DNA from 3 places in the Bacillus kalamii genome. Region 2 is predicted to be linked to each of the others. Evidence: riboswitches for the same ligand, from Rfam matches in the RefSeq annotation. Region 2 holds a riboswitch; each other region holds the start of a gene.
What was found. Region 2 has a riboswitch for S-adenosylmethionine ahead of ABC357_RS07570 (trans-sulfuration enzyme family protein). Riboswitches for the same ligand answer to the same signal wherever they lie in the genome.
Positions count from the first base shown of each region.

Region 1: it holds a riboswitch for S-adenosylmethionine, as region 2 does, so the genes downstream of both, ABC357_RS01010 (O-acetylhomoserine aminocarboxypropyltransferase/cysteine synthase family protein) here and ABC357_RS07570 (trans-sulfuration enzyme family protein) in region 2, are expected to answer to the same signal.
Region 3: it holds a riboswitch for S-adenosylmethionine, as region 2 does, so the genes downstream of both, ABC357_RS20145 (methionine ABC transporter ATP-binding protein) here and ABC357_RS07570 (trans-sulfuration enzyme family protein) in region 2, are expected to answer to the same signal.

Region 1 covers NZ_JBDFMI010000001.1:186,584-196,957, reverse strand. Annotated here, with positions in the region: gene ABC357_RS01025 (MetQ/NlpA family ABC transporter substrate-binding protein) at 1-601, opposite strand, end outside; gene ABC357_RS01020 (methionine ABC transporter permease) at 614-1,282, opposite strand; gene ABC357_RS01015 (methionine ABC transporter ATP-binding protein) at 1,275-2,303, opposite strand; SAM riboswitch class I at 2,421-2,535, opposite strand; gene ABC357_RS01010 (O-acetylhomoserine aminocarboxypropyltransferase/cysteine synthase family protein) at 2,640-3,959, opposite strand; SAM riboswitch class I at 4,082-4,188, opposite strand; gene ABC357_RS01005 (SCP2 sterol-binding domain-containing protein) at 4,275-4,613, opposite strand; gene ABC357_RS01000 (thioredoxin family protein) at 4,717-5,037, opposite strand; gene ABC357_RS00995 (toprim domain-containing protein) at 5,150-5,515, opposite strand; gene gcvH (glycine cleavage system protein GcvH) at 5,671-6,057, opposite strand; gene ABC357_RS00985 (arsenate reductase family protein) at 6,131-6,487, opposite strand; gene ABC357_RS00980 (acyl-CoA dehydrogenase family protein) at 6,658-8,442, opposite strand; gene ABC357_RS00975 (acetyl-CoA C-acetyltransferase) at 8,511-9,689, opposite strand; gene ABC357_RS00970 (3-hydroxyacyl-CoA dehydrogenase/enoyl-CoA hydratase family protein) at 9,716-10,374, opposite strand, start outside.
Region 2 covers NZ_JBDFMI010000001.1:1,490,217-1,500,590, reverse strand. Annotated here, with positions in the region: gene metH (methionine synthase) at 1-1,703, opposite strand, end outside; gene ABC357_RS07575 (bifunctional homocysteine S-methyltransferase/methylenetetrahydrofolate reductase) at 1,696-3,540, opposite strand; gene ABC357_RS07570 (trans-sulfuration enzyme family protein) at 3,588-4,742, opposite strand; SAM riboswitch class I at 4,831-4,936, opposite strand; gene mscL (large-conductance mechanosensitive channel protein MscL) at 5,100-5,567, shown strand; gene ABC357_RS07560 (phosphatase PAP2 family protein) at 5,645-6,340, opposite strand; gene ABC357_RS07555 (vWA domain-containing protein) at 6,440-8,371, opposite strand; gene ABC357_RS07550 (ATP-binding protein) at 8,390-9,265, opposite strand; gene dapF (diaminopimelate epimerase) at 9,455-10,374, opposite strand, start outside.
Region 3 covers NZ_JBDFMI010000006.1:481,181-491,554, reverse strand. Annotated here, with positions in the region: gene gpmA (2,3-diphosphoglycerate-dependent phosphoglycerate mutase) at 32-787, shown strand; gene ABC357_RS20160 (iron-containing alcohol dehydrogenase family protein) at 846-1,934, opposite strand; gene ABC357_RS20155 (MetQ/NlpA family ABC transporter substrate-binding protein) at 1,963-2,790, opposite strand; gene ABC357_RS20150 (methionine ABC transporter permease) at 2,818-3,489, opposite strand; gene ABC357_RS20145 (methionine ABC transporter ATP-binding protein) at 3,479-4,492, opposite strand; SAM riboswitch class I at 4,596-4,701, opposite strand; gene ABC357_RS20140 (YbaK/EbsC family protein) at 5,016-5,477, shown strand; gene ABC357_RS20135 (heme oxygenase) at 5,695-6,030, opposite strand; gene ABC357_RS20130 (sigma-54 interaction domain-containing protein) at 6,138-7,550, opposite strand; gene pruA (L-glutamate gamma-semialdehyde dehydrogenase) at 7,772-9,319, shown strand; gene ABC357_RS20120 (ornithine--oxo-acid transaminase) at 9,404-10,374, shown strand, end outside.

The DNA.
Region 1 (10,374 bases), 1.3 Mb from region 2:
CGTTATTATAAACCTGAGTTAACAGAGCAGGATCGATATCTGTTTTAAATTTCAATTTTTTTGGATTATCCGTAATGTCTTTGACTGTAGCTGCTGTTTTATCGATGCCCTCTTTAAGCTTAATTAGCCCTTTAGCCTCCAATAATGATAGTACACGGCCATGATCGGCAACAGAGGAGCTCATAATGATTTCAGCGCCTTTAGGCAGGTCGTTCAGCTTTTTGTACTTTTTGGAATAAACAGCAATAGGTTCGATATGGATTCCGCCGGCATTGACAAAACCGTAGTTATTTTCTTTGTTTTGAAGTTCCAAATAAGGGATATGCTGGAAGTAATTAGCGTCCAATCCACCCTCTGCCAATGTTTTATTCGGCATTACATAATCATTGTATTTCACGATTTTAAGGTCAATCCCTTTATCCTTCAACAAAGGTTTGGCTTCTTCCAAGATTTCTGCATGCGGTACATTCGATGCACCGACCACTAACTTATCGTTTTCTTTTGAATCTCCCGTTGATTTTTCATCTTTATCGCCTGTGCCGCATGCAGCAAGCAATAATGTTAACGCCAGAACAAATAATAAACTAATACGCTTTTTCATTTTAGTCTCCCCTTATCTTTTGTCTGTTTTGCGAGTAAAATAATCACCAATAAATTGGACTATGAAAACAACCACTAGAATAATGATTGTAGCCACTAATGTTACATCTGACTGATTGCGCTGGAATCCGTCAAGATAGGCAACATTCCCCAATCCGCCGGCACCCACTACACCCGCCATGGCAGTGGACCCGATTAAAGCAATGGCAGTTACGGTTATACCTGATATAATAGCCGGTTTGGATTCAGGCAATAATACCTTCCAAATGATCGTACTTGTTTTTGCACCCATTGATTTCGCTGCCTCGATAACACCTTTATCGATTTCCCGTAGTGCGATTTCAACCATACGCGCATAGAATGGGGCTGTTCCGATAATCAAAGCAGGCAAAGCCGCCTCTGCTCCTATCATGGTCCCCACCAGCATCTTCGTCAGAGGGATCAACAGAACAATTAGAATAATGAACGGTATGCTTCGAAAAATATTCACATAGGCCCCGACAACACCGTACACCAGCTTGTTTTCCCATAGATTGCCCTTAGATGTCAAAAATAATATTAATCCTAAAGCGACTCCGAGAATAAAGACAAATAATAATGAGATAACTGTCATGAACAGTGTTTCATAAGTAGCTACCCACATAACATTCCAATCTATATTTTGGAAAAACGAATCATTCATGTGTAATCACCTCCACTCCCACTCTGCGGTCTTTCAGAAATTCTATGGCTTGCTGCAGTTCGGGAGCACTTCCATCTATATGAAGAAACAATGTTCCGTACGACCCTTTTTGTGTTTGTGCAATCTTCCCTTGAATAATATTAATATCGAAAGTAAATTCCCGGATCAATTGATTGACTACCGGCTGATCCGTATCATCTCCGACAAATGTCAGCTTGACGACATGGCCGGATGGATATTTTTGCAGTAAGTTTTCGATGGCTTCATGTGTGTCTTCTGGATCCGTCAATTGTTCGACGAATCTTTTCGTAATAGCTTGTTGAGGGTTTTTGAAAACATCAAGGACATCCCCTATTTCCACTACTTTGCCTGATTCCATCACTGCTACTCTGTGGCATATCTTCTGGATAACATGCATTTCATGCGTAATTAAAACAATGGTTAATTTCAATTTACGATTTATGTCCACCAACAAATCAAGGATGCTGTCTGTCGTTTGCGGATCAAGCGCTGATGTTGCCTCATCGCACAACAGGACACGCGGATTGTTTGCCAACGCACGGGCTATCCCTACACGTTGCTTTTGCCCCCCGCTTAATTGGGATGGATAGGCATCTCCACGCCCTTCTAATCCAACCAGATTGATCAGCTCGTTCACCCTGGCTATTCTTTCTTTTTTAGGTACGCCTGCTATTTCTAACGGAAAAGCGATATTATCGCGGACCGTTCTTGACCACAGCAAGTTAAAGTGCTGGAAGATCATCCCGATTTCATGTCTAGCCTTGCGTAAATTGGCTCCCTTAGCGGATGAAATTTCATGTTTGCCTACTGTAATGCTTCCTTCAGTCGGTACTTCCAATCCGTTCAGCATGCGGATCAATGTACTTTTTCCAGCTCCACTGTAACCAATGACTCCAAATATTTCACCGGCATCAATATCTATTGATACCGAGTCGACAGCTTTTAATGATGAACCGGATTTTCCCGGAAATATCTTTGTTACATTATCGATTTTTATCATGATTACTCACCTCTTTAATACTGCTTTTTTAAAGATGCCCATTGTTTCGCTTTTCTAAAATAACAAAAGCCTTTCTGCGTAATGAGCAGAAAGGCATGAATAACAATAGGGACCTTTCTCTCATCTATCAAAGCATCATTTGCTTTGTGTGAATTGGCACCATTTCAAAATAAAATCTTTGACGGTTGCCGGGTTTCATCGGGCACATTCCCTCCACCTCTCTTGATAAGAGCTTCGCAACTTATTCAATTGTCATACTATAAGTTAAAGTGATTCTATCATTATATAAAAATACTGTCAATAACATAAAAGACTAATTTCCGCGGAAAAGGCATTTTACTTGGTCTTTGAAGACAAGGAAGTTTTTCCTGTTGCCACTTCTATCGCCTTCTCCAATTCTTCAATTAAATCATCTACATTTTCGATTCCAATCGATAATCGGACTAGGTCTTCGCTTACGCCGGATAATTTTAATTCGTCTGCGCTAAGCTGCTGGTGGGTTGTGGACGCAGGGTGAATAATCAAACTTTTGGCATCCCCGACATTTGCCACATGGCTCCAAAGCTCAATGGAATCGATCAATGCAGCACCAGATTCTCTTCCTCCTTCTATGCCGAACACAACAACTGCTCCGGCACCTTTAGGCAAATACTTGCTTGCCAATGCATAGTTTTGATTATCAGCATCTCCAGGATATAACACCCAATCAACAGCAGGATGTGCTTTCAAGTATTCTACAATCCGCTTTGTATTGGCGATATGCTCCTTCATACGGACATGCAAGGTTTCAAGGCCTAATGTGAATTGGAACGCATTATATGGGGAAAGTGCAGGCCCTAAATCACGGAGCAACTGAACACGCGCTTTCACGATAAACGCCGCTTCTCCCACCGCTTCGCTAAACACAAGATCATGATAGCTCGGATCAGGAGTTGTAAAGCTAGGGAATTTGCTTGAATTCCAATCGAACTTGCCGCCATCCACGATAATGCCGCCAAGTGTTGTTCCATTGCCCAACAACCATTTAGTTGCCGAGTGGATGACGATATCAGCCCCAAATTCAATCGGCCGGCATAAATAGGGGGTTGCAAATGTATTATCAACAATCAACGGTATTCCGCTCTCATGGGCAATTTCAGCCACCTTTTCTATATCGAGCACATGCAGGCTTGGGTTGCCGATCGTTTCTGCAAAAATGGCTTTAGTATGGGGAGTAATAGCTGCCCGGAAGTTTTCTGGATTATCAGGCTCGACCAACGTAGTCTTGATGCCATACTTAGGCAATGTATTGGCGAACAAATTAAATGTGCCCCCATATAAATTGGATGCTGCCACAATTTCATCGCCTGCTCCTGCAATATTCAGGATAGCAAGTGTGATCGCTGCCATTCCGCTAGATACAGCCAGTGCGCCTATCCCCCCTTCAAGCTGTGCCACTCTTTCCTCGAAAACAGTCACAGTAGGGTTATGGATCCGTGTATAAATGTAACCCGGTTCTTTTAATCCAAAAAGATTTGCAGCATGCTCACTGTCTTTAAACAAATAGGCATTGCTTTGGTAAATAGGAGCTGAACGTGCTCCTGTCACAGGGTCCACCTGCAAACCTCCATGTATGCTGACTGTTTCAAAACGGTATTGCTTCTCTTTGCCACTCATCACGCATTCCTCCTTGTTATATGATTCAACCTTTGAAGACCCATCGATAATCATCGCACTTGGCAATGGATTTCCTCATTAAAAAAAGCTTCTTCGAAAAGAAGAAGCTTGATAGCCGGTTCTTCTCATCTTTACGGAAATAACTTTCCGCTGGAATTAGCACCATGTACGATTTGTACTGGTTGCCGGGCTTCATAGGGCCATTTCCCTCTGCCTCTCTTGATAAGATAATTCATATTAAACTTATTAACTTAATTGGAAATATACCATTTTTACAACAAGGAAGTCAATGAATTTTTAAAAAATTTAAATAATTTAAACTGCTTCTTTTCTATTGCTGAGCAATAAAAGGGCTTCAAGCAACAGAATCTGCCGATAGTTTCCCTGAAGATGAACTTTATTCATCTGTTGAAGCTGGCGTAGCGAGACATTTCCCTTTATCACTTCGTATAACTGGTCTTCCTCGCCAATGATGGAAACACGGTATGTCCCTTTATCCGTATAATGCGTATGGACTTCGTTATTAGATAAGAATAAATGCCATTTCTTATGCTCCGAAGAAAACACGACCATGGTATTCGCTTTTTTCAATAAGACATGCAATTGCCGGCGATCTTCCAGTGTACTAAGCATCGTTTGCAATAGTTGATCCAACGTCGCCACTTCCTTTCCCAATCTCTTATAGAAAGTAATACAACGCCGGACCTATAAACACCTCTATTAATTGCTCGACAAGTATTTCGGGCTTGTCGAACCATCAGTCTGCTTTATTTATGCTATCTCTGATAGTCCCTAGCAAGTACGGGACAGATTGAAAGGCATATATTTTTTCCATAAGTGCCCCCCGCTTGAACAGCAGCAAACAAGGAACGCTTTCTACTTTGTAATCCACTGCGATTCCCTCAATGTAATTGGCGTTGCTTTTAGCCATCTGCACATCAGGCAGCATTTCTTCCACTACCATCAGCATTCTGGACGCCACTTGGCACGTGCCGCATAGTGGTGTGTAGAGATAGAGGCATAAATCGCCTTTTTCGAGAATGTATTGTTTAATATTTTCCCCATTCCATTCTTTCATGATTGATGATTCATCCTTTATTGAAAATAATACGGCAGAGTGAACTCTCCTTCTATATCCTAGCTTCTCCCATACAATAGGCCAAGAGATGCTTAATTCCATTTGTGTAAAGTCAGTTGGGACGTGATAAATATTCTGCATGAATAAGAAAGTTGGCACTGAGCAATACGGTCGCAATGTGGTGGTATGGTGCAGCAGCCACTTCCCTATAAGCCCTGTCAATATATAGATGCTGGGCACAGGGAAATTCCCGTTTAAATTGCTTGCGCAGTTTTTCGCCGGATTCGTCGCTATCCGTCAGAATATAGACATCCTTATCATATAGCTCCTCGACAAAAGCATCCATTTTCTGATAAGAAATGGTGCCATTTGTACAAAGAACTTCAATATCCTCATTCAATATCTCTTTGACTTTTTTCCGATCTGAAGAGCCTTCCACAATCAATACTTTATCAGCATGTACATTTTCCAATGCCATCACCTTTTCAGTCTATTTCTTTTGGTTTCCCTTTACACATAACATAACCGAAAAGAACATAATTATCTATCGAAAAGTATTGATTCAAATGGGTAAGAGCATTGCTGGTTTGCCTATAAAAAAAAGGACTGCCACGCAGTCCTTTTGCACTATAGTCAGTCTTCGTTGATCATTTCTTCATATTGTTCAGCTGTCATCAAGTTTTCGATCTCAGAAGCATCGGTAGGTTCAATAACAACCATCCATGCTTTATCGTATGAAGATTCATTTACGAATTCAGGATTGTCGTTCAACTCTTCATTCACTTCAACAATTTTTCCGGATACAGGAGCGTATAGTTCCGAAACAGTTTTAACAGATTCAACACTTCCAAATGGCTCATCAGCTGAAATGCTGTCGCCAACTTCAGGAAGTTCAACAAAAACGATATCCCCAAGCTCCGATTGAGCAAAGTCTGTAATACCGATTCGCAGTTTATCTCCTTCTGTTTTTACCCATTCATGTTCTTCTGAATAACGTAATTCCTTTGGTGTGTTTGCCATTAAAAATCCCTCCACTTTACTTATGGTATTTGTTCTATTTATGAATCATGCTTACGAAAAAAGTGTAAGCATCTTAAAGCCATGTCTCCTGGAACTGCTCGTCCTTAAAACCGACCGTCACTTTCTTTCCATCCGTAACGATTGGGCGTTTTATGAGCATACCGTCAGAAGCAAGCAATTCTAGCATCTCATCCTCCGTAGCATCCTTCAGGACATCCTTCAAACCTAACTCGCGGTATTTCTGTCCGCTTGTATTAAAGAATTTCTTCAGCTCAAGCCCGCTTTTTTGATACAGATCCCTCAAAGCTTGCTTGGACGGGGGATGCTCCACTATATGTACCTCTTGGAAGGAAAGGCCATTGCTTTCCAGCCACTTTTTTGCATTTCGGCATGTACCGCATTTTGGATACCAATACATTGTCAATTGCATATTCATCACCTTCCTTTAGGATACCTAAAACTGAAAAAAAGTACAAAGGTTTTGTTTAAATCGAAGCCTGAAACCACTAGTATACAACACAAACCGCTTAATCAACGACAAACGTGAAAGAAGCCGCCATTACGGGCGGCTTTCTGTTATCTAACAAGTTCATACTGAAATCAAACAGTATACTTTTCTGCTTCGATTAGAGCTTTGGATGCTTCGCGTTTTTTACTGATTACGTTAATTGGCGTATGGCGTGTCAATTTACGCAATGCAGAAATCATGACGCGCAATGTATCGCCTTGTTCAGTGGCAATCAGTGTTTCTTTCGCATGCTGTTCAATCAAATTGAACGCTTCCTGGCAAAAGATTTCTGTGTACAATAATTTCTGTTGGCTCTTCTCTTCCCCAACTTTTCCGATTGCTTTTTCTGTACGCAGGACAGCGGATTCCATAGCATACGTCAATGAAGCGATATCGGCAATATTCACAAGGATTTCTTGCTCATCGTTTAATTGAGTGCCATATTTTTGCGCAGCTAGGCCGGCAACTAGCAATCCGATCTTCTTAGCGTTCTTAACAAGCATTTTTTCCTGTGCCAATGCTTCTTCGCCCGGTTCTTCAGGCATAAGCATCATCAACTCTTCCTGAAGTGCCATCGCTTTTTGCAATAATGGCAGCTCACCTTTCATCGCTTTGCGGAGAAGTGTTCCCGGAACCAAGAAACGGTTAATTTCATTTGTTCCTTCAAAAATACGGTTAATGCGTGAGTCGCGATAGATTCTTTCGATTTCATACTCTGCCATAAAGCCGTATCCGCCGTGTAATTGAACGCCTTCATCCGCCACATAATCCAATACCTCTGTAGCGAAGAATTTATTCATTGAGCACTCAATCGCATATTCCGCGATTGATTTAGCCACTTCTTTCCCATTCTTGGCTTCTTCCTCAGAAAGCATGCCCATCCGATCATCAAACAAGCCGACAGTTCGGTATACTGAGCTTTCAGCTGCATAAATTTTAGATGCCATAGTAGCTAATTTTTCTTTCGTTAAGTTAAATGAAGAAATCGGCGTTTTGAATTGCTGGCGCTGGTTTGTATATGATGCTGCCACTTCGAACGCACGCTTGGAAGCTCCCACTGCTCCTACACCTAATTTGTAACGCCCAATGTTCAGGATATTAAAGGCAATGATATGGCCGCGCCCCACTTCGCCTAATAGATTCTCAACAGGCACTTGCGCATCTTCAAGAATCAATGTACGTGTAGATGAGCTCTTAATCCCCATTTTCTTTTCCTCTGCGCCAGTGGATACACCAGGGAATTCTCTCTCAACGATAAAGGCCGAGAACTTATCGCCATCTATTTTTGCATATACAACAAACAGGTCGGCAAAACCGGCATTTGTAATCCACTGTTTTTCGCCATTCAATACGTAATGAGTGCCTTCGCTATTTAATTTAGCAGTCGTTTTTGCACCTAGCGCATCAGAACCGGAGCTGGGCTCAGTCAAAGCATATGCAGCAATTTTTTCGCCAGTAGCCAAGACAGGCAAATATTTTTGCTTTTGCTCTTCATTTCCGAAAAGGACAATCGGCAATGAACCGATTCCAACATGCGCGCCATGTGTGATAGAAAAACCGCCTGCACGCGCCATTTTTTCGGCAATCAATGCAGAGCTGATCTTATCAAGTCCCAATCCGCCATATTCTTCCGGAACATCCGCTCCCAGCAATCCTAAATCTCCCGCTTCTTTCAACAAGCGAACGGAATTTTCGAACTCATGATTTTCCAATTTATCGATCATAGGAACAACACTTTTATTAACGTAATCTTCAGTCGTTTTTGCGATCATTTTTTGTTCTTCAGTAAAATCCTCCGGTGTGAAAACGCGGTCCAATGCTACATCTTCTATAATGAAGCTTCCACCCTTAATGATATTTGTAGTTGTGTTTGACATTTAAAAAGCCTCCCTGTTTTTCTTTTCTATTTTAAGGGGGAGTTTTTCCTCCCCATCCCTTTTGTTGTTTATGCCATTAATTCGAATACTCCGGCTGCTCCCATTCCTCCGCCGATACACATCGTCACAATACCGAACTGCTGGTTTCTTCGTTTCATTTCGTGAAGCAATGTCAGTGTCAGCTTTGCACCTGTACAGCCCAGTGGGTGTCCGAGTGCGATTGCCCCTCCATTGACATTTACCTTTTCTTCATCGATACCAAGCTGTCTGATAACTTGAATGGATTGCGATGCAAATGCTTCGTTCAATTCAAATAATCCGATATCTGACAGTTCAAGCCCTGCCAATTTCAATGCTTTAGGAATGGCAGCAACAGGCCCGATCCCCATGATTTCAGGCGGTACGCCTGCCACAGCAAACGAACGGAATTTACCCATCGGTTTCATCCCCAAAGAATTTGCTTTCTCTGCATCCATCACCATAACAGCTGCAGCCCCATCACTTGTTTGTGAGGCATTTCCTGCTGTTACGCTTCCAGTCAACGAAAAGGCCGGGCGCAATCTGGAAAGGCCGGCAACGCTTGTATCCGGACGCACACCCTCATCTACTGAAAACATAACATGCTTCTCTTTTAATTTATGGTCGCTACCAACTGTTTTCAATGCCACATCTACCGGTACAATTTCATCTTCGAATTTTCCGGACTGAATGGCTGCTGCAGCCTTTTGATGGCTTCTTACCGCAAATGCGTCTTGGTCTTCACGGGAGATCCCGAATTTCTTGGCGACTTCTTCGGCTGTATGGCCCATTCCCATATAATATTCCGGTGCTGTTTGGGCAAGCGTCAAATTAGGACGTGTCACATGCCCCATCATTGGAACAAGGCTCATGGATTCCGCTCCGCCTGCAATGATTGTATCGCTTTGTCCCAGCATGATTCTTTCTGCTCCATATGCGATGGATTGAAGCCCGCTTGAACAGTAACGATTAATCGTAATGGCAGGAACTGTATCGGGAAGGCCTGCCAACGCCCCGATGTTTCTTGCCATATTCAAGCCTTGTTCAGCCTCAGGCATAGCACAGCCAATAATTAAATCATCGATATTCCCTTCATAATTGCCTGCTCGCTTCATTGTTTCTTTTACAACTAATGCACCCAGATCATCCGGGCGTACATGTGCAAGCGTTCCTTTCTTTGCTTTTCCGATCGGTGTTCTTGCACCGGCTACAATTACCGCTTCTCTCATGTCGAACCTCCTCATTTCCGCCTAAATTAGTTACGCAATGGTTTTCCTTTTACAAGCATATTTTGCATTCTTGCTTGTGTCTTCGGCTGTTGGATTAAGCTCACAAACGCTTCCAGCTCAAGATTCAATAGATATTGTTCATCGACTACCGTACCGTAAGGAACATTCCCACCTGCAATTACGTACGCTAATTTTTCGGCAATGTTCATATCATATTCAGATAGATAGCCTGATAATTTCATAGCTTGGGCGCCAAGCAATAAAGCGGCATAGCCGGTTTCTCCGACTACAGGCACTTTGCTGCGCACACGTTGTGTATATCCTTCTTCATGCATGGCCAATACAGATTGCTTAGCATCATACAATAAATGGTCAGGATTGACGCTTACCTGATCGCAATTGTTTAGGAAACCATTTTCCCTCGCTTCCTGTCCTGAAGTAGAAACCTTCGCAGTCGCAACCATTTCAAATACCTTATTGGCGACTTTTTGAATATCAAAATCTACGCCTTTAGGCAAGCTTTCGATATGCTTAATATAAAGCTCTTTGCTTCCGCCTCCGCCAGGTATCAAGCCTACACCCGGTTCTACAAGGCCAATATACGCTTCAGGGGATGCTTGGATACGGGCAGCAGGAAGGCACACTTCCGCTCCTCCTCCCAAAGTCATGCTGAACGGAGCAGCAA
Region 2 (10,374 bases):
TCCAACCCCGCCTTCGTGCAATGGTAAAGGAAAACAGCATTCAATATCTCTCTTCCGCGCGGAGGCAACCCGAAGGACACATTGCTGATACCGAGTATAGTCAAACATTCAGGCAATAATTCTTTGATTGCTTTGATGCCTTTGATCGTTTCATTGGCTGCCCCGATATATTGCTCGTCGCCCGTACCTACCGGGAACACTAAAGGATCAAAAATAATGTCGTTCGGATGCACACCGAACTTATCCACTAACAAATCATAAGATCGCTTTGCGACGGCTACTTTATTTTCTGCCGTTACAGCCATCCCCTTTTCATCGATCGTGCCTACCACCAACGCCCCTCCATAACGGTGCAATAGCTCTGAGACAGATTCAAATTTGCCCTCGCCATCCTCCAAATTGACGGAATTGATGATGGCTTTCCCCTGGGAATGCCTTAATGCTTGTTCGATAACAGCATCATCTGTGCTGTCTATCACTAAAGGCACCTTGACTTTCTTGACTACTTCCCGAACAAAATCCTCCATATTCCCTTTTTCATCGTCATCTGGATCGGCTAGGCAAATATCAATGACATGTGCCCCTTTTTTCACCTGTGCCCTTGCAATCTCAGCTGCTTCCTCAAATTGTTTATTTCTGATCAGATCCTTGAATTTTCTTGATCCAATGACATTTGTTCGTTCACCCACGAATAGAGGACGCATACTCTCGTCATACAAAAGGGCATCGTTGCCGGAAACGCCATGATGTTCCCGCTTTTCAGGAATAGGCCTTGGCGGTATATCTGCTACTGCTTCAGTGATGGCGGCAATATGTGCCGGTGTTGTTCCGCAACAGCCGCCGACCACATTAATCCATCCCTTACTTGCGAATTGCTTCACTTTTTCAGCCAATGAAGATGGCGATTCATGATAATGGCCTTCCTCGTCAGGCAATCCGGCATTCGGATAGCAACTGATTCCTGTGTTTGCTAAGGCAGATAAAGTCCGGATATGATCGCTCATAAATTCAGGACCTGTCGCACAATTCAAGCCTACGGCTATCGGCTTCATAAATTCGGACGATAAATAGAATGAATCAATCGGCTGTCCAGCAAGTGTTGTCCCCATCGGTTCAATGGTACCTGAAAGAATGATAGGTAGATGTACGGCGGTCTGCTCAAATGCGCCTTGAATGCCATTGAATGCAGCTTTCACATTTAATAGATCCTGGCTTGTTTCAATGATCAGCACATCAGCTCCTCCATCGATCAGCCCTTTTGCTTGCTCCTGATAACAGTCCTGTAATTCAGTAAACGTGGTTCCTCCCGTTAATGAGAGAGTTTTGGTTGTCGGCCCCATGGAGCCGGCTACAAAGCGCGGCTTGTCATTGCTGGCATACTTCAGGCATGCCTCTTTTGCCAACCGGGCAGATTTCACATTCAATTCGTAGGCAAGGTGACCTAATTGGTATTCGTCCAAAACAATTCTTGTTGCCCCGAAGGTATTTGTTTCGATAATATCAGAACCGGCGGCCAAATAGGCTTCATGTATATTTCGTATAATATCCGGTGCCGTTTCAGAAAGATATTCATTGCAGCCATCGTATTCTTCCCCTCCAAAATCTTCCGGAGAGAGATTTGCATCTTGGATCATGGTTCCCATTGCTCCGTCGAGGATGAGAATCCTCTCTTTCATTAATTCTTCAATTGTATGCTTACTCATAGAGAACCGCCCCTTTTTTCACCATCGCATCTTGTGCTCTTATATATTTGGTTAATTCAACCGTTATTCGATATCTTAAAAATGGTGTAATTAAATAAACTCCGTTGAACCTGTCCATCGCCGCACTTATGAGTTCCTTCGCTATAGCAATTCCCTCCCTCTCTGCGGCAAACGGCGAATCTCCTGCTTTGCCCATTGCACGAAGTACATCGTCCGGCAAGGTTATCCCAGGAACTTCATGGTGTATAAATTCCGCATTCCTGTAGCTTGTCAACGGCATGATGCCAATAAAGACTGGTGCATCCAAATGCTTAACCGCCTGATACACTTCTTCCACCTGTCCAGCCGAATAAATAGGCTGAGTCAGGAAGGAGTCCGCTCCATATTTGATTTTTTTCTCCATCCTCGCCACTGCTTTATGGAGTATCTTCACATTCGGGTTAAAAGCAGCGGCTACTTTAAAGTTCGTTTTTCTCCCAAGAGGCTTTCCACTATACGACACACCTTGATTAAACTGCTTAATGAGGGCGATTAAATCCATCGATGAAACATCATAAACAGATGTGGCACCCGGAAAATCCCCTACTTTTGATGGATCTCCAGTAATGACAAGCAATTCCTCCATGCCTAAGGTATGCAATCCCATCAAATGGGATTGCAGGCCGATCAAGTTATGGTCACGGCAAGTCAGATGGATGAGCGGGTTAATCCCCATATTCTGAAGTTTCATGCCGACTGCCATATTGCTGATCCTCGGTGTAGCAAGCGAATTGTCGGCCAACGTAACTGTATCCGCCCCTGCCTCCATCAATGCCTTTGCCCCTTCAAAATAAAGGGAAGTATCTAACGTTTTTGGTGGATCAAGCTCCACTAAAATAGTCCGCTCCGTTTTGGCTTTTTCATAAAAGGCTTCCGCCACGATCCCGGCATGTTGATCGCTGACTTGAATTTTTGGCTGGATAATTTTCTTTTCTGTGATCGGCGGCAAACCATCAAGCGCTTTTTTCACTGCTTTGATGTGGTTCGGTGTTGTACCACAGCAGCCTCCGATTATTCTTGCCCCCTGTTCCCTTAGTTCCAGAGCGCTCTTCCCGAAATAATCCGGATTCTCTTCATAGGTCAATATGCCATCACTGTATTCAGGCAAACTGGCATTCGGGTAAGCAGAGAGTACAGCACGCTGAGGAATGGGCACAGATTGAAGCGCCTTGATCATATGGTAAGGGCCGAGGCGGCAATTTACTCCTATAGCATCCGCACCCAGATCCTCTAACCGAAGCAATGCTTCACTTAAAGTCATGCCGTTTTGTAAATAGCCTACCTCGTGCATAGAGACGTTGGCGATGATCGGTAAATCCGTCTCCTGCTTCGCAATATGCAAAACGGTTTCCATTTCTTCAAAATCATAATATGTCTCCAATAGCAAACCGTCTGGCTGTTCCAACAGAAGGCTAAATAACTGTTCCCTGAAATTCCTTTTGATTTCATCTAGTGTAAGATCTGATTTCCTTAGCCCTCGTGAAGCTCCGATCGTGCCGAATACAAATGAGTTTGGCCCTGCCGCACTTTTAGCGATTTTCATTCCTTCCCTGTTAATGGATGAGACGTATTCTTCAAGTCCATACCTTTTTAATTTATAATGATTGGCTCCGTATGTGTTCGACTGAATGATATCTGCACCGGCCTTTACGTAGGCAAGGTGGATATTTTTAACCAGATCGGAATGGGTCAGGTTCAATTCCTCATAGCATTGGTCTGATCCAGTAGCATACAGAAGTGTCCCCATTGCCCCTTCCCCGATCAATATCCTTTTTTCCATCTCTTTTCTAAACTCCATCTTGCATTCCCCTTTATTGCATTGAATTCATACCTATTTTTCCTTTATTAGTATGCAGCCTCTTTCACCGGGCTCAACGCCTGGGTAAGGTCGGCAATCAAATCATCAATATGTTCAATACCGACCGACAGGCGGAGTAAACAATCACTTATTCCCTTAGCTCTTCTTACTTCTTCAGGTATATCCGCATGTGTTTGTGTGGCAGGGTATGTTAGTAATGACTCCACACCCCCTAGGCTTTCTGCAAAGGAGATTAAGCCGACTTGCTTCAACACCTTTTCCACTAACACGGTTTCTGTTACTTCAAATGAAAGCATCGCTCCAAAACCACTGCTTTGCTTCAAACTGATTTTTCGCTGTTCATGATCTTCAGTTCCAGGATAATAAACTTTGCGGACCAGATCATGAGAGCTAAGCCACGAAGCGATGGATGCAGCATTTTTTTGCTGCTGCTCCATTCGGATGGCCAAGGTCTTGATTCCCCGCAAACATAGCCATGCATCCTGTGGCCCTAAAATGGCCCCTGTCCCATTTTGGAGTTTGCCAATTTGGTCGCTATATTCAGGTGACGCGGTTACCACTAATCCTGCTATCACATCGTTATGCCCGCTAATGTACTTTGAAGCACTATGGACTACGATATCTGCCCCGAATACGATTGGCTGCTGTAAATAAGGCGTCAGGAATGTATTGTCCACTATTGTCAATAAGCCATGCTCTTTCGCAAGGGAACAGGCAGCTCCCAGATCTGTTACCTTCATCAACGGATTGGAAGGTGTTTCAATAAATAGGGCAGCCGTATCGGCTTTAATGGCATTCTTAATTTCTTCAAGATCGGAGGTGTCCACGTAAGAAGCCTTAATCCCATATAGGCTGAATGTTTCTTCAAGCAAACGGTACGTTCCTCCATATAAGTCATCAGAAATAACGATATGGCTGCCGGGTTTCAATAAAAACAAAATAGTTGTAATAGCAGCCATGCCAGAGGAAAAGGCAAACCCTCGGTCTCCTCCCTCAAGTGAGGCAATCGCTTCTTCAAGCGCTTTTCTCGTTGGATTGCATGTTCTTGAATAATCAAATCCAGTACTCTTGCCCAGTTCCGGATGTTCAAATGTTGCGCATTGATAGATTGGCATACTGATTGCCCCTGTAGCTGAATCTTTTTTGACTCCCGATTGCACCAATTTAGTTTCAATTCTCATTTTTTCTCCTCCAAACAGGTTTTCAATTGAACGGTAAAAAGGCACCCTTTCAGAGAAAGAGCGCCTTTAAAAAAGCTATTCGGCTTCTCTCTCATCGACTAGAAATGAATTTCTTATGGCATTGGCACCGTTCAAGAATATGATGGTTGCCGGAGTGTCTTAGGGCCATATCCCTCGACTCCTCTAGATAAGAGTAATTATTCAATTAATTCAAAATATTGTATTTTTATAATCATAAAGACTTCCTGTGCATTTGTCAATACTCTTCGCTTGACTATCTTTTTAAAATCACATTAAGGTAAAGTAGAGAGAAAAAGAGAGACTATCTATTTTGTTAAGTTGCAGGAGGAAGAAGCTATGTGGGAAGAATTCAAAAAGTTCATAGACAGAGGCAACGTGATCGACCTTGCTGTCGGGATTGTTGTTGGCGGAGCATTCGGGAAAATCGTTACCTCTTTTGTGGACGATATACTTATGCCCCCGATTGGCCTGATCATCGGGAAAGTCGATTTTTCAAACCTGTATATCAATCTGACAGGCGATCAAGATAAATCACTAGCTGCAGCAAAGGAAGCAGGGGATGTCACAATCAATTATGGATCCTTTATTAATATACTCATTAACTTCCTAATCATTTCATTTGCCATTTTCATAGTGGTCCGGCAGGTGAATAAGTTCAGAAAGCCGGAGCCGGAAAAGCCGGTAACAACGAAAGAATGCCCGGAATGCTTATCGGAAATCCCTTTGCATGCAACAAGATGCCCGAATTGTACGTCATTCCTAAAGGAGGATGAGGCAGAAGGTTCGCCTGTAAACGAATCATAGTTGAAACAAAAAACGCCTGTTTAACAGGCATTTTTTGTTGTATACATGTTCAAAAGAGCCTTTCTCCATACTATGCATCAGGATTTATGGATGTTCTGTTTGTCCGCCCTTTTATCGAACCAGCTCTCATAAAAGTGAAAAATCAGCCAGCAAATAAGCAGCCAGAAAGCTCCTGCACTGAAGCCTCCGATAATATCACTCGGATAATGGACCCCAAGATAGATTCTGCTGATGCCGATTGCCGGAACAAGTACGATGAAGAAAAGTATAAACACGGCATCCAACCATTTCCGGCGGGAAATTTTCGCCAGAATGATGACTAAAGATCCATAAAAAATGATAGAACCCATACTGTGCCCACTTGGGAAACTATAGCCGCTTTCTTGGATAATCGGATATATATCCGGGCGCTGCCGTTGAATGAATTCCTTTAGAGCTATGTTGAAGAGGCTGCCCAATCCGGATGCAAATAGCAGGAAAAGAGCATATCTTTTCTTTTTAAATCCTACCAAAAGCGAGGCAATCAGAACTGCCGATATAATCCAAACCTTTCCTCCAAAGAATGTGATGGCTTTCATAATGCCTGTCAGATTATCCGTAACATGCCCCTGCATGTATGCAATGGCACGGTGGTCGAATTGCCTAAGCTCATCTTCTTGCAAATCGGTCAGTACATCAATGAAAATAGCCATGAAGGCAATAATCAGAATCAGCAATAGCCCTACGAAAAGCTGATTCTTATATGTTTTAAAGAAATGGTATGTCTGTTTCAATTGAACAAAACTCCTTAGTTGTCATGAATGGGTTAGGTAAAAGCCATTTACTATTCATAGGTTCCCATAACTCCAGAAAGACAAACACATAAAAGCCGCTTACATATTCTTGACCAGCAATTTTTTTAACAGCTGCGAAAACAAATAAGGCAAATCCTCCATTTGTGGGATGATCATATACTCTTTTTCATAAATATTTTTCATCATCGTTTCTTCCCCGTTTTGCAAGGCCCCATCAGCCAGAAACATTCCCATTACATTAATGCCCATTTTACGCGCTTCCTTAACGGCTGTATACGTATCCACAATTCCATTTTGTTCATAATCTTCCGCTGAAGGCTCTCCGTCGGAAAAGACAAGCAGGAATTTATGCTTTTCATTTCGCATTCTTAGCTGCTCGGCTGCTTTGCGGATAGAAAAGCCATCGCGGTTATCCTCTTGATGCTCCAATTGCATGATGGCAGGGCCGGTTGAGGGATTCAGGCAATCGGCAAATGAAGCGACTTCATGGTACACATTCGGATAATACTCTTTTTTCACCTCGTTCGCATCTTCCCAAAAACCTGCTATGCTATGGCGAATCCTCAAATCTTTCAGCACTTCATGGAATAAGGTGACTGCTTTTTTTGTTTCGTCCATTTTATCGAACATGGATGCAGAGCAATCGACCAGCAAAGTAAATGTAACATCCTGTTCTTTTGCCAAAGCGGTTTTCTTATGGAAGACACGGGGCAGCGGATCTGTAAGTAACGGAATTAGTTTATGAGATAATCTGCCATATAATAAATCCGAACGCCTATTGTTTCTTTTTTGCTCAATGCTCTTTTGGATAGTCCTTTGCAAAGTCCTCATTTCTTGCTGGATGGCTTTCTTTGTTTCTGTATATTGCTCGATATCATCAGCAGTCGGTTGTTCCGGTTTCTTCAAAATATGGACTGCAAATTGATTTCTTTCTCCGTAAGGATAGACTTTACTCTCTTTTTCGCTAGCTGTTTTTTGCTCTTCCAACGCCTCTAAGTCTTCATATTCTTTCTTTTTGGATTGGTGGGAAGAACCATGGACGGAGGCCATCGCCTGGTCCGCATCGCTTCCTTCACGGGCTCCTTGGCCTAGAATCGCTGTATTCACTCCTTTTTCCAACTCAAAACGGAGAAAGGTTTGCTTAGATTGTTCGTTCTTCTGCTCGCGGTGCCATGTGGAAAAGGCTTCATCAAGCACTTCGTTTTCATCGCTGCTTTCATCATCTCGATCATCATTGCGAAGAGAATCTTTTCTTTTCAGATTGGAAAATGTATGGTCCAGTTCGTCAAGCTTTCCGGAAAGTTCCTCAATAGGCATCACAAGGTATGTATTCAGCATATCTTCATTAAAGAAGGCAGTTGAGCGGATTAGGACCGTTTCAACAATCGCTATTATGTCAGCAGTGCCTGCAGCTTCATAAACCTTAAACAGTTCCGGTTTAATCTGATCGACTAAATCCTGCAGCTCAGATGGCACTTCCGCCCGATAGGACGCGTTCCCTTCCTCCGTCAAAAGGGAAATGGCAATCATACAGAAGAACAGATCAAAAGGAAAGCCTCTTGTGGCATTTCCATCACTTTGAGATTGATAATAAGCGAGCAAAAGTCTTCTGCGGGTATTGAACCATTTCCTTGTGCCTGGCTTCAGTTCCTTGCATATTTCCTCCAGGCGTAAATCTTCCAATAAGGTGAAAAGTGAAATGGAAAAATGCTTCGCCTTGATCTTTTTAGAAACCCTGCCGAATGACCGCAAAGCATTTACATCTGTATGATGATAGGTTCCCAACGCCCGCAGGACGATATCACTTTTATATCCGGCTGATCGCTCCATGTCATTGTAATGGTCCCAAAAATGGCTCGCAGTTATGCGATGGTCTGCAGGAATGACCTGATGGCCGAATCCAAACTCAAATTGCAGCTCTTCATTCTTCGAAAGAAGCCTTGCCATGTTCCTTAAGCTGATCGCCATTGACGCATCGACGACAGAATCATTGAATTTGATATATTTCACTGCATCATCTCCCCATTTTTATGGCAATAGCATATCAACAATATTGCCGACAAATTCCTTCTCGCGGTCTTCATCCAATTTATCGATGATTGCCCTTTTGACTGCCCTCTCCAGCGGAATGGCGGATGAAAGATCAGCCGCATCAAGCAATGCTCTGACAGAAGCGGCTTCTTCCGACAAAGTGCCCTGCTTGGTTGCCTGGATCAAATCACACGAAAGCGCAAGGAAGAATTCAATCTCCTTCTCATCTGTAAGCAAGCTTTGATGAAGGAGGACATTCCGTAAAGCTTCACCTTCAATATACGGTACGTCTATTACAATAAACCGGTTTTTCAGCGCCTCATTCAAAGGCGTTGTACCAATATAGCCTTCATTGACTGCAGCAATCACTCCGAATCCGTCTTTGGCAACAATGACTTCCTGAGTAAAAGGGTTCGTGATGGTCTTCCTGTAATCAAGTACACTGTTTAAAATCGGCAACGTTTCAGGCTTTGCCATATTGATTTCATCAATATAAAGGAATTCGCCATTTTGCATAGCCTTCATTACAGGTCCAGGAACGAATACTATCTCTTGCTTCCCATCCTTATATTCAAGCGTTTTAAAGCCCAACAGACTTTCCGCATCTAAGTCTACTGAGCAATTCACCATATGCATCGGATTATTGAATAGTTTAGACAGAGTTTCAGCAAAAGTCGTTTTTCCGCTCCCTGTCGGCCCTTTTAGGAGGATATTCTTTCTTTGGGCCAAAGCAGCAGCGGCATCTATCATCATTTCTTGGTCGGGAGCAATGAATTCCTTGCGCCCGATTAATTCAGTATGTACAGTATCAGCTTTTCTCGTTTGGTCTATCAGCTTTTGGACGCCGTTCGGCAGTGTTTCATATATATTCATGTACTATTCTCCTTTATTAAGTCATCCCCGATAAAAACAAAGCAATATAACCCATATCATATAACAATTTGTCCGAAATGTGGATTTAAAGGCACTGCAACAAGAAAAGTAAAAATTGCTTCACTTTTCATACATTTACGCATGAACCCCATAAAAAAGAGCGGATTCCCCATCCGCCCGCTTTGCGTTCTATTTCTTTGAAATGCTTGAAACCATGGCATCGTAAGCACGCTTTTCCTCCGGGTACTCTTTTCGCCCTATTTCACTGAAATCAGCAGATGTATAATCAATGTCTACTGTATATTCATATGTGGCATTGCCTATCAGGTCAATTGTAAAAAGGCCATCCATGTTATGGACATTGCATTTGACCTTGCCGCCTGGATTATAGACCGTGATATCCTTCTCATACTCATTCAATCCCTGCATGCATGTCACCAGGCTAGAAGCACTCATTGCCGTTCCGCAAGCATTCGTGAAGCCCACTCCTCGTTCGAATGTACGGACAAAAATGGCCTGTTCATCTTTTATTTCCACGAAACTGACATTCACCCCATCCGGGAAGTATGGATTATCTCCATTCAAGTAGACCGCAATTTCTTTTTGGAGATCACTCTCCATGACAGACTGCCCCACAATGGATATAAGGTGTGGATTCGGAACAGCAACAGCCGTCCATAAAAGTTCTCCGCAGTTTTTCAATGATTGATTAATGAATGTTTCACCATCAATTAGCATCGGAAGATCGCCAGTATTAAATGAAACTGGTGAGATTTCAACCTTATACGTTTTCACCTGATCAGCAATCGGCTCCATTTCTTCCACCTCAAGGACAGCCTTCATCGTTTCAATCGCCAGCTTCTGTTTGCCAAGCAATTCACATGCATATCTAGCAACACACCGCAATCCGTTTCCGCACATGGATGCTTCTGATCCGTCAGAATTAAACACGCGCATCCGTCCATCCGCTACTTCACTGTTTTGGAAATACAGTATGCCATCAGCTCCCAATCCCCTGCTTCGATCGCACAGCTTCTTTGCCATAGAAGCTCTTTCTGAATCTGCCATATTCAAAGCCTTATTGAATTCATCTATCAACAGGAAATCAT
Region 3 (10,374 bases), on a different contig from region 2:
AGATGAAGTTCGTAGAAGGAGGAACTGATGAATGAAGAAACTGGTGCTTATCCGGCATGGGCAAAGTGTATGGAATCTGGAGAATAAGTTTACAGGTTGGACAGATGTAGATCTTTCAGAAAATGGCCTTGAAGAAGCGAAGCGGGCGGCAAAAATATTAGCTGAAAATGGATTCACTTTCGATTTGGCGTATACATCCGTTTTAAAACGCGCAATCCGGACATTATGGATTATTCTTGATGAGATGGACCTGATGTGGCTTCCTGTCTATAAATCTTGGAAATTGAATGAACGGCATTATGGTGCCCTGCAAGGGTTGAACAAAAAGGAAACGGCCGATAAATATGGGGAAGAACAAGTACATAAATGGAGACGGTATGTGAATGTAAGGCCGCCGGAATTGTCAAAGGACGATGAACGCTACGCCGGCCATGAGCAGAAATACCATGAATTGAATGAAGAGCAAATTCCTCTGTCCGAGAATTTGGAAGACACGGAGAAAAGGGTTCTTGAAGAGTGGAATGACCATATAGCTCCTAAGCTGAAAGAAAATAAAAAAATCATTATATCCGCACACGGGAATACCCTTAGAGCACTGGTGCGCTATTTGGATGACATTCCGGGAGATGGGATTGCCAGCTTGAATATACCGACAGGGACTCCGCTTGTATACGAGTTAGATGACGATTTAAAGCCTATCCGCCATTATTATCTAGGAATGGAAGGGAAAGTAGCAAAAGAGGAAATTCCTAAGCATTTGAAAGAGCGAGGAAAACAAACAGAATAGAAAAAAAAAGCAGGGATCACCTGCTTTTTTTTTCTAGGAAGATTTCAAGATAACATGTTTATCGGCCAATAAAGGCTTCTAAATCTATGATGGCTCGGGCAACACGTTCTGTTCCCACCGGTCCGCCAGGCAAAATATGAATCGATTCGCCAGGGATGGTCGCTTTTTGGGCGGTTTGATTTATTTTATCGCTGGTTAGATCGGTCACTCCTACTTCTTTTAAGGAAGCCGGCAGGGAAAGCCGGCGGTAAAATGGGAGCAATGTTTTCACTTCAGCCCATTTATCTTCAAGGACCAGTTGGACTAGAATGCCATAGGCCACTTTTTCGCCATGGAGGGCAACGTGGGTTTCATCGAGCGCTGTTAAGCCATTATGTATGGCGTGGGCAGCGGCGACTCGTCCATAATGGTCTCCGAATCCGCCAACCATGCCGGCCAGCATAATGACCGTTTCGGTAATTTGAATGAAAGAATCATTCAATTGCCCTGAGCGCACTGCCTCTATTGCTGCCTCGGAGTGTGTCAATAGTTGCTCTTTGCATAAGGCGGCGACGTGGTGTGAAATTTGCAAGGGAACGGATTTATCGGCAATCGAAGCCATTTGGACATCCGCTTCGTACCATTTGGCCAATGTATCCCCAATTCCGGCCACTAACAGCTCTAAGGGTGCAGCCAGCAAGATCAAAGGCTCCACCAAAACGAGGCTAGCTGCCTCAGGATATACATCAAAACGGCTGAATACGCCAGCATTGTCATAGATAACGGCTACAGGCGTCCATGGAGAACAATTGGAAGCGAGCGTCGGTATCAGGATATAAGGTGTATGTGTCACATGGCTTGCGGCCTTCACTAAGTCCAGTACCTTACCGCCGCCGACACCGATAATGGCATCTACATGATGTTCGGCAGCCAGCTGGGAAAGGGCATCTATCTCGGAGAAAGAGCATTCGCCTCCATACGTAAAATCAATGCTTTTTGTATCTCTCAGTGCCGGCCAGTACGGCCGTGCGGCATGCCACGATTTGCGGCCGTGGACAATGATCACTTTTTCAAATCCGCGCTCTTTGAGCTTCTCTTCCAGTAACTGAAGGCTTCCCTTCTGAAGGATATATTCGCTGGGTGCCCCGTGTACAGATATGGTTTCCATTCTGATTCCCTCTTTCCCATTTAAAAACTTATTTTTTCATCCAATCTGGTTTTCCGAAGCCTTTGAAGTCGGCATCAATTACTTTTTCAAATTCAGGCGATTCCACGACTTCTTTCACATCTTTAGCGTATGCAGCATCTTTTTTATCTGTTTGAACGGCGATGATGTTGCGGTATGGGTCGAGCATATTTTCAAGCGTAAGCGCACTTAATAAATCCATTTTGGCTGCCAAGGCAAAGTTGCCTGGAATGGCTGCTAAATCTGCGCTATCAACTGAGCGTGGGAGCTGTCCTGCTTCAATTGGCTGGAATTTTAAATGCTTTTTATTTTCTTTCACATCTTTTTCGGATACAGTCAGTGGGTCCGTTTTTGGATCCAATTTCAGGAGCCCTTCATCTTCCAGCGTATGGAATGCCCGGGCTGCGTTGGTCGGGTCATTTGGAATGGTGATGGCCGAGCCTTCCTTTATGCCGTCCAGCGATTTGTATTTTTTTGAATAGATGCCCATTGGAGCAGTAGGGACAGAAATAAGAGCTGTCAGATCCAAATGGTTTTCCTTCGCAAAGTTTTCTAGGTAAATGCTATGTTGGAATAAGTTCAATTGGATATCCCCATTTGCTAATGCTTTGTTGGGTTGAATATAATCGCTGAATTCAACGATTTTGACCTTGTATCCTTTCTTCTCTAAGCCAGGTTGGATAGCTTTCTTCACCATGTCGCTGTATGGGCCTGCTGTTGCACCTATTTTTATTTCTTTCGTGTCTTTGTCTGCAGCTTTCCCTGAATCTTTTCCTCCACAAGCTGCAAGTGCAGTAACCGATAATACTAGAATAATTGCCAAAAACCATTTCTTCATGAAGTTCTCCCACTTTCTATATGTGTTTTATCTTTTATCAACCGCTTTGGCGATCCAGTCGCCAAGAAGCTGGATTAATTGGACGAGGATGATCAGGATAATGACGGTTGTTATCATGATCGTATTGTCATAACGGTAATAGCCGAAGCGGATGGCTAAATCGCCTATCCCGCCTCCGCCGACAACGCCTGCCATTGCCGAGAAACCAATCAGTGAAATAAGGGTCAGTGTAATCCCTGATATAATGCCGGATTTGGCTTCAAGCAAAAGCACGTCTTTAATGATCATCCATGGAGTTGCTCCGGCTGCGATAGCTGCTTCAATAACCCCTTTATCGATTTCACGCAAAGCTGTTTCAACAATGCGGGCAAAGAAAGGTATCGCTGCTACCGATAAAGAGACACTTGCCGCTGCAGGGCCGATAGTAGTGCCCAAAAGCGCATTGGTCAAAGGAATTAGGGCAACAAGCAATATAATAAAAGGAATGGACCGGATCATATTGACGATGAAGCCAAGGATGCCATTCAACCACCGTCCGTTAATGAAAAGGCCCTTATCTGACATGTATAAAAGAATGCCAGTAGGCAATCCGATAATGGTGGATACGGCAAGAGAGATGGCAATCATATAGAGTGTCTGTAAGAATGCTTGATTAATATCCGGTATGAGTTCGGCCAAATGTGCAAAATCAAAGCCCATGGCGTATCACCTCCACTTGTGCCGAACGATTTGCAATAAATTGCAGCGCTGCCTGCACTTCCGCCTTTTTCCCTGCTATCTCCATAATGAAGACGCCAAGAGGTTTTTTTTGGATGTATTCGATTGATCCATGCAGAAAATTGCCTTGTACAGCAAATGTCTGCAGTGTATCAGAGAGGATGCCTTCGCCGGCGATCGATCCCCTAAATGTAATTTTGACGATGGTTCCATTGCACGTGTCCAGAATGGCAGATGGAATCTCGTACGATAGGACACTAGAGATGAATTCCTTTGTCAGCCCAGTGGAAGGGTTGGCAAAAAGGTCATATACCTGGCCTTCTTCAATCACCTTTCCCCGTTCCATGATGGCCATTCGATGGCAAATTTCTTTTACAACATTCATTTCATGTGTAATCAGTACAATTGTTATGTTCAATTCCTCATTGATTTTTTTCAACAAGGCAAGGATGGATTTGGTTGTGGTAGGATCAAGTGCCGATGTCGCTTCATCGCAAAGCAGGACAGTCGGGTTATTTGCCAGGGCGCGCGCGATGCCTACCCTTTGCTTTTGCCCGCCGCTTAATTGGGATGGATAGACATCTTTTTTATCGAGAAGGCCTACTATATCGAGTAATTCCTCGACACGCGCCTTGATTTCGGAGGCCGGTGTTTTGGCAGCCTTTAAGGAAAAAGCAATATTTTCATAGATTGTTTTTTGGCTGATTAAGTAGAAATGCTGAAAGATCATCCCGATTTTAAGGCGGGCCCGCCTTAACTCTTCGCTTTTTAATTTTGTTAAATCTTGGCCATCTACATAAATGCTCCCTGATGTAGGACGCTCCAGCAGGTTAATACAGCGCAGCAAAGAACTTTTTCCGGCTCCTGAATAGCCGACAATCCCATATATTTCTCCTTCATGAATGGATAGTGAAACCTGATCCACACCTGTCACTTCGCCACTCTTTGTTTTATAAATTTTTGAAACATTTTGAATATTAATCATATGGTGTCCTCCTTATATGTATTTCCCGTTGCTAAAGAATGGTTTTTGGAATTAAAAAATGCTTCTTTCCACTGAAAGAAGCATCGATTTGCACATGTGCATCGGCTTATCTTTCAGAATGAAAGTCATTCTGCAGGAATTGGCACCTTCCCTTACAGGGGGTTGCCGGACGTCATAGGGCCTTGTCCCTCGGTCACTCTCGATAAGAATGGTATGAAGTTTTAATATTAAAAAAATAGTACTAAGAGATGGAGAATCTGTCAATCGCCTAATTAAAAGAATTATTAGAAGAAAGCGGTTCCATTATGTTGGTATCAAGGTAAAAAAATTTTCAAATATATGTAGGGATAGAGACTTAATAGTCATGGTGTATGTATGTTTATTGAATAAATGTAAATAAATGAATAATATCCGCGTGTCAACTGATTTGAACAGTTTCATAACAATCAAGTAACAGTGAGTGCTATAATAGTCATTAAATATCTGAATAATTTGATTATTAGTAAGCCAGGAGGAGAATGACATGTCCATTGAACAAGTAAAAGAGTATTTTCAGGAGTTCCGGATAGATGGCCGCATACAGGAATTTGTTGAATCCAGCGCTACAGTTGATGAAGCAGCGGCGGCAGTAGGGGTTATTCCTGCCCGTATCGCCAAAACATTATCTTTCAAGGAAGAAGACACCGCCATCCTTGTCGTCACTGCAGGGGACATGAAAATCGATAATAAAAAATTTAAAACGAGATTTGGCTATAAAGCTAAAATGCTTTCGCCAGATGAAGTACTCCATTTTACGGGACATGCGATAGGGGGAGTATGCCCGTTTGGACTGCGAAATAAGTTGGACGTCTATTTGGATGAATCGCTGAAGCGTTTTGAAACAGTCTTCCCTGCATGCGGCAGCAGCCATTCGGCAATTGAACTATCATTGGATGAGCTTCAAACCTATTCGAAAGCGACTGATTGGGTGGATGTATGTAAATAATAGCAAAAGCGCCTGCTTCCCCACGACCAGCTTAAGACGAAGCACTGATAAAGGCTAGTCTATGCCTTTGAACAAGATTTGGCTTAAGACCGAGGGGGTGTGGCGCTTGGAGCTGGATGAGAAAACCGCCACCGGTCCTTTTGGTATTGATTTCACGCCTTAAGCATAGCTTCTTCAAAAAAATAGCACAGCCATTAAGGCTGTGCATATGTCTATTTTATTTTGCAGTTGCTTCGAGCACGGAAGCTACGTCATACATAAGTAATTCGCTGCCGAGAATTGGTGATTCTTTTTTTGCTTCATCCGATTGAGGATCCGGACGTTTGTGGGCTTCTTTGAAAGAATCGCTTTGTCTCCAGGCAGTAAAGCCCTCCATGTTCTCCCAATACATATTCACATTCAGCTCGTCATAATCGGGTAAATTCTTGGTGATCAGAACTTCAACCTTCACAAATCCGTCCATACTTTGCAATGCGCCTGGCTTAGTGAAGCTCCCAGCCATTTTTTCAGCCATTCCTTGTTTCACTTTAATACGGTTTGTCACGACGATCATTCCATAACAGCTCCTTTTTCTCCTATTTCAATGCAATTCATGAGAAACAAAAGTCTACTAAACTATTATACGCTCAGAATACTCCAAACTTAAATAATCAGCATTGATTATTTAATATTAAATTTCCGAAGGCGGTATTGAAGGCTCTGCCGGCTTATGTTGAGTGCCTTGGCAGCCTGCGATATATTATGCCCGTGGCTGTTCAAAATGCTGAGCAGATAGTTCTTTTCGGTTTTCTCCATATAATCATCCAAAGGCAAAGCTGTGACTGCTTCCGTCTGTGTACTAACCGGAATGGTTGTGTCCAGAACAGGATCCTTTATACGCATTTTGTTTTTGAATTGCATCGGCAGATGGATAGATTTGATTTCTTTATCTTGCGGCTCCAAAAGATTCATCGTCCCTTCGATTATATGCTCGAGCTCGCGTACATTGCCTGGCCAATCATATTCGAGGAACAAGGTTAAAGCCTCTTCGGAAATGCCTTGGACTGTCATATCGAATAGTGCATTGAATTTTTCTATGAATGATTGCGCCAGTAAAAGGATGTCCTGTTTTCTCTCCCGCAGCGGAGGGATGAAGAGGGAGACGACACTGAGCCGGTAATAAAGGTCTTTTCGCAAATGGTCATTGGCGATTGCTTCAATCGGATCTTCATTGATGGTTGCGATAACCCGTACATCTATTTTTTTATCCTTTGTATCGCCGACACGGCGTATCGTTTTTTCTTGGAGCGCCCGCAAAAGCTTGGCCTGCAATGCTGGTGCCAGTGAGTTGATTTCATCGAGAAGCAAGGTACCTCCTTCAGCCTGTTCAAATAAGCCAGGGCGTTCTATGGAGCCAGTAAAAGCGCCTTTTTTTGTTCCGAATAAAATGCCTTCGATTAGACTGTCTGGAAGGGATGCGCAATTTTGGCTGATGAATGGCTGAGAGGACCTATTGCTGCCATTGTGGATGCTTTGGGCGAACAATTCCTTGCCGGTGCCGGTTTCCCCGACGATCAAGATGGAAGAAGAAGTCCGCGTAACCCTCTTGCTTGCTTCGATCACTTCTGCAAAATTTTCGCTTGCCCCGATGATGCTGTCAAACGTATAGCGGGTGCCTCCCTTGTTCAAAATATTATTTTTAATCAGCCGTTCCAGATTAGTAATGTCTTTGGCGATCTCTATAGCTCCGATGATTTGCTGCTCCTCGTCATAAAGAGGGTAGGTATCATTGATGGTCGTGATTTCCTGCCCGAGATTATTAAAATAGGTCTGCTTGGAATTTTTCGTTTCATGGCCCGTTTGAAGAGCCTCCATTAAGGTGCTGACCGATTCCTCCTGAAAGTCGAAAATGTCTGGAATGGCTTTTCCGATGACATCTTCATAAGCCATTCCTTCTATTTCCGCCATTTTTTTATTGTATATAATCGTTAATCCTTCTTTGTTAATGATATGAATGCCCATATCGATGACATCGACGATTGTCCGCAATATAGGCTGAAAGCCATTGATTTTCAATATTTGATATAAGTCCACCCATAATCATCCCCTTTTGAAAGAATATACCATAAGTGTAAGGGTTATATGGCAGAGGTGCAAATTTTGGTTGCATGAAAAATTATTTATCATATATATATGCCGATAAATTTTGCATGCTCCTAATAGAAAGTGTTGGAAAGTAAGGTTTTCACTATTGGCACGATACTTGCAATTAAATAAAGCGACAAAACAAATGCACTTAAAAAGGAGATGTGAAGATGGTACAGTCGTATAAACATGAACCATTTACTGATTTTTCCCTGGAAGCAGAGAAACAATCATTCAAAGAAGCAATCCAGCAGGTCGAAAACGAACTTGGACAGTCTTACCCGCTGATTATTAACGGCGAAAAAATAATGACAGATGATAAGATTGTTTCTTATAATCCCGCTAAAAAAGATGAAGTGATCGGATACGTTTCCAAGGCAACCCAAGCACATGCAGAGCAAGCAATGAAAAGTGCCGATGAAACGTTCAAGACTTGGAAAAAAACAAGTCCGGAAATGAGAGCCGATATTCTTTTCAAAGCGGCAGCAATTGTTCGCAAGAAGAAGCATTATTTCTCTGCCATACTTGTGAAGGAAGCCGGTAAACCTTGGAGCCAAGCAGATGGGGATGTGGCAGAAGGAATCGACTTCATGGAATACTACGCCCGCCAAATGCTGAAGCTGAAGGACGGAATGCCTGTTGAAAGCCGTGCCATTGAGCATAACCAATTTGGATATATTCCGTTGGGTGTGGGAGTGATCATTTCTCCTTGGAACTTCCCGTTTGCCATCATGTCAGGAATGACTGTGGCAGCAGTTGTATCGGGCAATACAGTATTGTTGAAACCGGCAAGCACTACGGCTGTTATTGCGGCTAAGTTCATGGAAGTTCTTGAGGAAGCAGGTCTTCCGGCAGGAGTAGTGAACTATGTGCCCGGCAGCGGTTCTGAAATTGGCGATTATCTTGTCGATCATCCGCGTACTCGTTTTGTATCCTTCACCGGTTCACGCGACGTTGGGGTCCGAATCAATGAAAGAGCAGCTAAAGTGCATGATGGACAAATTTGGCTGAAACGGGTTATCGCTGAAATGGGCGGAAAAGATACAATCGTCGTAGATAGCGAAGCGGATTTAGAATTGGCGGCAGAGTCCATTGTTACTTCTGCATTCGGTTTCTCTGGCCAAAAATGTTCTGCCTGTTCACGTGCTGTGATCGTAGAGGATGTATACGACGAAGTGCTAGAGCGTGCTGTTGAATTAACGAAAAAAATGACGGTCGGGAACCCTGCAGAGGGCGGAGACCAAATGGGTCCAGTCATCGATCAAGCTGCTTATGACAAAATTATGGGCTATATTGAAATCGGCAAGAAAGAAGGCAAGCTTGTCCAAGGCGGAGAAGGCGATTCTTCAAAAGGATATTTCATCCAGCCTACTATCATTGCCGATGTCGAAGAGAACGCACGCATTATGCAGGAAGAAATCTTTGGGCCAGTTGTAGCTTTCTGCAAAGCGAAAGATTTCGACCATGCCATCGATATCGCGAACAATACAATTTACGGATTGACAGGTGCGGTCATCTCTAAAAATCGTGCCCACATCCAACAGGCACGTGAGGATTTCCATGTCGGCAATCTGTATTTCAACCGTGGATGTACAGCTGCAATTGTCGGCTATCAGCCATTTGGCGGCTTCAATATGTCAGGTACCGATTCAAAAGCCGGTGGTCCTGATTACTTGCTGCTTCATATGCAGGGCAAGACAACAGCAGAACAATTTTAATGTCAGTATGGCCAATATAAGGGGCGGGAAGCCGGCAGCTTAAACTGCCGGACCCTTTTCATACAATTTAGGGGGAATAAATGAATGAACACAGTATCAGAAAAAGTGATTGAACAAACAGAACAATTTGGTGCGCATAATTATCATCCGCTGCCGATCGTTATCTCAAAGGCTGAAGGGATTTGGGTGCAGGATCCTGAAGGCAATAAATTCATGGATATGCTCAGCGCCTATTCAGCTGTCAACCAAGGGCACAGACACCCAAAAATCATCCAAGCATTGAAGGACCAAGCAGACCGTGTGACGTTGACTTCACGCGCATTCCATAATGACCAGCTGGGAGAATGGTATGAAAGAATCGCCAAGCTGACAACTAAGAATATGACTGTACCTATGAATACAGGGGCAGAAGCAGTAGAAACAGCGTTTAAGGCTGCGCGTCGCTGGGCATATGAAGTAAAGGGAGTTGCGGATGGCCAGGCTGAAGTCATTGCCTGTGAAGGGAACTTCCACGGCCGTACAATGACAGCGGTATCATTATCTTCAGATGCTGAATATCAACGTGGGTTCGGTCCTATGCTTCCGGGCATTAAACTTATTCCTTATGGCGATATTGAAGCATTGAAAGAAGCGATCACACCGAATACAGCAGCATTTTTGATTGAACCGATTCAAGGGGAAGCCGGCATCATCATTCCTCCTGAAGGATTCTTGAAAGCGGCATATGACTTATGTAAAGAAAACAATGTACTATTTATTGCTGATGAAATCCAGGCTGGGCTTTGCCGGTCAGGCAAGACATTTGCCTGTGATTGGGAAGATATCATCCCTGATATGTACATTCTGGGTAAAGCGCTTGGAGGCGGAGTATTCCCAATTTCTTGTGTAGCCGCAAACAGCGATATATTAGGCGTTTTCAATCCGGGTTCACATGGCTCCACTTTCGGTGGAAACCCGCTTGCTTGTGCGGTTTCCATTGCTTCATTGGATGTATTGGAAGAAGAAAAATTAGCTGAACGTTCATTAGAAATGGGCCAATATTTCACGGAGCGCTT